DNA from 2 places in the Enterococcus montenegrensis genome. Region 1 is predicted to be linked to the other one. Evidence: predicted binding sites of a transcription regulator. Region 1 holds the regulator's gene; the other holds the start of a gene.
The links. Region 1 encodes LexA, which represses DNA repair genes until DNA is damaged. Its sites were predicted from a motif close to CNAACANNTGTTNG; they were not measured.

Region 1 (3,434 bases):
CAAGTTGCGCAAAGGAGGTCATTTTAGCACCAGCTTGTTCAACACGATGAAGTGCCATTTCATGGGCGATTTTGCTTGTTCCACCAACTGCGTCTGCGACAGCATAGACTTCATAGCCTTCTTTTAAAGCATCCAAGGTTGGAAAAGTTAAGCAAGCCTCTGTCCACAATGCGGCAATAATAATTTTCTTTTTACCCGTTGCTTTAATGGCGTCATTAAATTCGCGATCTTCCCATGCGTTAATGGAGGTTCTGTCATAGCTTGGCAAATCAGCTACTAGTTCTTTTAATTGGGGAATAGTATCTTTGTTACGTCCGGTTGCTACGTTGACCGTTGAAACAATAGTAGGAACATTATAAGCCCGCATCAAAGCTGTTAAATTTACAATACTTTCAACTAATTCATGGCGATCCATTGAATTGATGGAGTTTACTTGTGTAGGCTGATAATCAATTAGTACAAAAACGCTGTTTTCCGGCGAAAGCAGTTCATCTTTTTCGGGATTTCTAGGTTCATAACTTGTCATAATAAAATTCCTCCTTAATGCTATTTAATAGAATGAAAATTTTTACCTCAAAACCAATATACTGCCGTTTTTTAAATAAGGGAAATAATCCGACTTTAAAATAGTAAGCGTTTAAATTTTCATTTGAATTATAAAAGTTTAAAAAAGATAGTAGCAGTCATTAGGGTAAATATGGATTGGAATAGCCTCAATTGTAAATACTCTACGTATAAAACAAATAAAAAAGATTTGACACAAAAGTCTCAAGACTAATCTGTCAAACCTTAAAAATTATTGGTCAAAGTAACCCATTGTAATAATTACTAAAAATTATTTGTATTGATGATAGGTATCCCGTGGTTTTTGATTGTAAGGATAAAATTTACGAATACTTTGACGATATTTTTTTTCGTCCCATAAGGCAAACCAGACTAAAAAAGGGGGAACAAAAATCAAAGCGGCTAGAGCAACACCATAATGACTAATGACAAAGCTGACGATTAAACCTAAAACGATTAAAGAAATATTGCGAATTGTATTCATCCTTTTCACCTCAATTAAAATATACGAACAAATGTTTGTATAATGATTATACGAAAGTACGTTCGGTTTGTAAAGTAAAAAAATAAATCCTCGAAAAATTCGAAGATTTATTATTCGTTCTAGAGTAAATCCCGATAAAGTCCAACTACCAAACCTAAAATTTTAACATTTGGCAAAATGATAGGCTCCATATAATCATTTTCTGGTTGGAGTCTAATATAGTCACGTTCTTTGAAAAACCTTTTACAAGTAGCTTCGTCTTCGTCAGTCATGGCAATCACAATATCACCATTACTTGCGGCAGCTTGTTTCCGAACAATAACTTGATCACCATCCAAAATGCCAGCATTAATCATACTTTCACCGCGGATCGTTAACATGAACAAAGAACCACTGTCGTTTAATAAATGAGGTGGAATGGGAAAGAAATCCGATGCTTCTTCTACTGCTAAAATTGGTTCACCGGCTGTTACAACCCCAAGCATCGGAATTGTCTCCGGCTGAGCGCCGATTTTTTCAAGACCCAATTCGGTTAATTCAATTGCCCGTGGTTTGGTAGGATCACGTAAAATTAAGCCTTTCTTTTCTAAACGGGAAAGATGACCGTGAACAGTTGATGTGGAAGACAAAGCGACTGCTTCACCAATTTCTCGCACAGTAGGAGGATAACCTTTTTGCGAGACGCGATCGTGAATAAATTTTAAAATTTCAATTTGGCGATTTTCTGTGCGTTTAGCCATACTGCACCTTCTTTCTTTAATAATTTTAGTTTAGCATAAAGTATAAAACAAATCAAACAGATGTTCGCTTTGAGTTTGTAGTTGTCACCAGGCTTTTTTTTAGCTAAGATAAGGAAAGATATGCGTCACTCAAAGAATTTAACGTTCATAATAAAAAGGGGATTTTAAAATGCTATCAGAAGAAAAATTAGCACGAATTAATGCGCTAGCAAAAAAGAAAAAAGAAGCTGGTCTAACTGATGCAGAAACACGGGAACAAAAAAATTTACGCGAAGAGTATCTAAAAGCTTTCCGCTCCGGTATGCGGCATCATATTGAAGGCATGAAGGTTGTTGATCCTAAAGGAAACGACGTAACGCCAGATAAATTAAAACAAATTCAAAAAGAAAAAGGTTTACACAATCGAGATTGATATTTAATTGCTTTTCCGGTAATAATCCTATACAATAGGGATGTAAATAATAAAGGTAAAAAAAACCTAAAAACAGGAGGAAGCACAATTGTTTGATAAAATCGATGAATTGAGCGTTAACACCTTACGTACATTAAGTATTGAAGCGATTCAATCCGCAAATTCTGGTCACCCAGGCTTACCAATGGGGGCAGCGCCAATGGCTTACGCTCTTTGGACAAAACATTTGAAAATTAACCCAGCAACTTCTCGTAACTGGGCAGACCGTGATCGTTTTGTTTTATCTGCCGGACATGGGTCGGCTTTACTTTACAGTTTATTACATTGTGCAGGATATAACGTCACAATTGATGATTTGAAAAATTTCCGTCAATGGGATAGCAAAACACCTGGGCATCCAGAAGTAAATCATACTGATGGTGTAGAAGCAACAACTGGTCCTTTAGGTCAAGGGATTGCCATGGCAGTCGGAATGGCAATGAGCGAAGCGCATTTAGCAGCGACTTATAATCGTGATAATTTCAATGTTGTTGATCATTACACGTATGCACTTTGTGGTGATGGCGACTTAATGGAAGGTGTCTCACAAGAAGCTGCCTCTATGGCTGGTCACATGAAATTAGGCAAACTCGTTGTTTTGTATGATTCAAATGATATTTCTTTAGATGGACCAACTTCAAAAGCCTTCACAGAAAATGTTGGCAAGCGCTTTGAAGCCTATGGTTGGCAACATATTTTAGTTAAAGATGGTAATGATTTAGAAGAAATTTCAGCAGCCATAGAAAAAGCAAAAGAAAACGTGGATCAACCATCATTAATTGAAGTGAAAACAATTATTGGCTTTGGTGCACCAAATGAAGGTACGAATAAAGTTCATGGTGCCCCATTAGGAGTAGAAGGAATTGCTGCAGCTAAGAAAGCTTATGGTTGGGAATATCCAGATTTCACCGTGCCAGCACAAGCAGCGGCACGCTTTAAAGAAACGATCAACGATCGGGGACAAAAAGCTGAAGAGGCCTGGGATAAAGTTTTCACCGAATATACCCAAGCCTATCCAGAACTAGCGGCACAATTTAAAGCAGCATTTGCCGGTGAACTTCCAGCTGATTGGGATGACAAATTACCTGTCTATGAAGAAGGCACCGCTCAAGCAAGTCGTGTATCAAGTAAAGAAATGATTCAAGCCTTATCTAAAGCAGTTCCAAGTCTGTGGGGTGGTTCGGCAGACTTATCA
Region 2 (3,434 bases), 390 kb from region 1:
CTTGGCCACTGTTTTTAACAACATCGGCAACTAAATTATTCAAAACTTGTCGTCGATCATATTCTGTATCTGGATCTTCACCAAAACCGTCCACTAAATTAGAAGTTGCAATAAATAAATCCGAAATGCGTCCTTCTTTAGCCGCTAATACAATATCTGGCAATTGATCAACAAATTTTTTGTCTAATAATTTTTGATAAGAAGCAATTTCAGCTTGAGACAACGTGTCTGCAATTTCACCTAAATCTTCTTTAATTTTCTTAATATCTAATTGAGCCGGTGAACCTGAAATAGCAGCATCAGCTTGGTAATACGGTGTTTTAGCGTATTTTTTGAACATAGTTTGATTTTCTGGCAAGGCGTATAAATACATTGGATAATTTGCTGGGTTGTCAAATTTATCTTTAAAGAAAGTATCGACTGCTTGATAATAATTTACCCAGTCTATTTCTACTTCTTCATCTTTGGCATTAACACCATGATACGCAACGCCTTCTTTTGAGCCTGTTTGACTACCTTGGGAGCTATAATTTAGACTCCCGCCAGTTAATTCATCTCCGAGAGCTGTTTTAACATCAATTGGCGCATCTTCTGGCAACATCACTTCGGTAATTTCTTTATTATCAACAAAATATAACTTCATTGAGTCGCGATTTAAAGCCAATAAATAATACGTATAGTTAAACTGACCATTCTTAATTAAAGCCAGTAAGTAAGGGAGGTCCCCTACATAATACTGATCATCAACAGCAATGTTTAAGCGATGAACAAGCGTTTCTTCTGGTGTCAAGAAAACGGCAACACTTTTTGTTCCGCTACGCCAGAAAGAAGCGTCAGCTAAAAGCGTATCAATTTTATCTTGAATTTTTTTCCATTCTTTTTCAGGATATTTCTTTTCAAAACGTTTTTTGGCTTCTTTGGCGAAGTTTTTAAATTTGATTTGATCTTTTTCTACATCTTGGTGGGCAACATGGGTATTTAGCATAATCGTGACAAAAGGCCCTTTTTCAAGATCAGCAGTTAATTGCCGCAAGACTTCATTTCCAACTTTGGTCATAAAACATTACCTCCTAAAAATAATGAATAACACTACATTAAAAGTGTAACACGCTTACATTTTTACATAAAGTAATAAGGTCTCTGTTCATTTCTAAGCCAAACCAGTTTTTACTTTCTGTTCGCTTTACAAAAACAAACGCATGTTCGTATAATAAAGATGAAAGAAGGTGATTCGATGGAAGCAAACTTCGATTATCGTAAAGAAATTGTTCAAGATATTTTATTTATTGATGTCAAATCCTTTTATGCGACCGTGGAATGCGTGATGCGCAACTTAGACCCCTTAACTACGCTTTTGGTCGTAATGAGTAGCGAAGATAATACCGGTAACGGTTTAATCCTCGCCTCTTCTCCGGCGGCAAAAAATAAATTAGGGATCACAAACGTGACCCGAGCTGACAATTTACCCGATCATCCCAACCTTTTAAAAGTGCCACCGCGCATGAGTTTGTACATTAAAGAAAATATACGTTTTAACGCTATTTTCAAGCAATACGTGGCTGATGAAGATTTATTGCCTTATTCCATTGATGAATCTATTTTAGATGTTAGCCATTCTTTAAATTTATTTTATCCCGATCCGACAGAATCACGGTATATGAAACGTATGCGTTTGGCTCACCACATTCAAAATGAGGTTAAAGAAAAGTTGGGGTTAATTTTGTCCATTGGCATTGGTGATAATCCACTTCTGGCAAAACTTGCACTAGATAATTTTTCCAAACACAGTCCTAATTTCATTGCTGAAATTCGTTACCAAGATGTTTTAACCAAAGTTTGGTCTATTCCTGAACTAACAGATTTTTGGGGCATCGGGCGCCGTATGAAAAAACGCCTTTACAATTTAGGAATTGATACGATTAGACAATTGGCCAATAGTGATCCCATCATCCTAAAAAGTCACTTTGGCATTTTAGGTTTGCAACTTTACTATCATGCAAACGGGATTGATCGCACGATTATTGCCGAAAAAGCACCTCCTACCAAAGAGAAATCTTATGGCAACAGTCAAGTTTTACCAAAAGATTATACAGATCAAAAGGAAATTGAAATTGTAATAAAAGAGATGGCTGAACAAGTTGCTGCCCGCATTCGCCGTCACCATTGTCTCAGCCAATGTGTATCTGTATATATTGGTACTAGTCGTGGTGGTGAAAAAGACAGCTTTTCTCATCAAATGAAAATTACAGCCACAGATAATACAAAAGAATTAATCCACTACTGTCTAACTATTTTTCGTAAGTATTATACGGGGCAAGTTGTCCGTCATATAGGAATTAGTTATGGAAAACTTATTTATACAAATGCGAAGCAGTTGAATTTATTTACTTCCCCAGAAGTTCAAATAAACGATGAACGTTTAGATAAAATTATCGATAAAATTCGAACAAAATATGGATTTGCTGCGATTATTCACGCGACAAGCAAATTAGATGGTGCCCGCAGTCTAGCCCGCAGTCATTTGGTCGGCGGACATAACGGCGGTGCCGGTGGTTTAGATGGTCTATAGACAAAAGTCACTATTTTGTAAGAAAACTTACAAAATAGTGGCTTTAAGTTTATTTATACTTTAGCGATTGATTGAACGAGACACACGATTAATGGTGTGGCGCATCCCTCGAATTGCAATAGACATTTCGAAAATATTTTCTGCGGGTGCCATGCCGCCATAGCCAGCATCGCCAATATGTTGCAAATCAACGCCACATATTTTATTAGTGATCGCCATTTGTCGTAGCGTTTCTGGACGTGCACTTTCTTGGCTAGTACCGATGGCAGTCATTGTTAGCAAATCATTTTCTTTTGCCAATTTTACCGCTTCAATTAAATCTTGCTCTAAAAAGCCTTGGATCGTTCCAACAGCTGGTAGTAATAAAATATCTGCTCCTGCCTTGGCATAAGCAGCTACAGCCTCTTTGGTCACAACCGGTTCACTTGAGCCTGCGCTGTGCATTTTTCCAGCAATCACTAGGCCTGAAAAATGTTCTTTGGCAATTTTGACAGCATCAGCAATTGCAGCGTTAGTTACACCGGTGCCGGGGTTTCCAGTAAAACAAATAAAATCAACACCTAATTTTTCTGCTTCTTGAATTGTTTCAATGGAGCTTGTTCGTCCCTTAGAGATGACAACTTGCTCACTCATCAAATCCAACTCGGCGGCAATAGGCTCTAAATTAATGCCAATTGGTCGTCCAGTTAATTTTTTTAAAGTTGGGATTGGATTTTCAATCACTGTTTTTTCATCAAAAATCATTTCTGGTGTTAAGCCCGGCATCCCAAAAACAACTGGTCGAAAACAATCAAAACCATTTAATAAAATTAAGTCAGCGCCAAATGATGCTGCTACCTCTGCATTGGTCACATCCATTGCTTGT

Region 2: a site for LexA is predicted at 1,193-1,206, ahead of P3T75_RS08485 (Y-family DNA polymerase). Genes of this name have one in related genera too.

The regions. Positions count from the first base shown of each region.
Region 1 is NZ_CP120467.1:1,362,353-1,365,786, forward strand. It holds gene P3T75_RS06610 (hydrolase) at 1-526, opposite strand, end outside; gene P3T75_RS06615 (hypothetical protein) at 836-1,048, opposite strand; gene lexA (transcriptional repressor LexA) at 1,168-1,788, opposite strand; gene P3T75_RS06625 (DUF896 family protein) at 1,958-2,200, shown strand; gene tkt (transketolase) at 2,289-3,434, shown strand, end outside.
Region 2 is NZ_CP120467.1:1,750,742-1,754,175, forward strand. It holds gene P3T75_RS08480 (baeRF6 domain-containing protein) at 1-1,057, opposite strand, end outside; gene P3T75_RS08485 (Y-family DNA polymerase) at 1,235-2,569, shown strand; gene P3T75_RS08490 (DUF7916 family protein) at 2,630-3,434, opposite strand, start outside.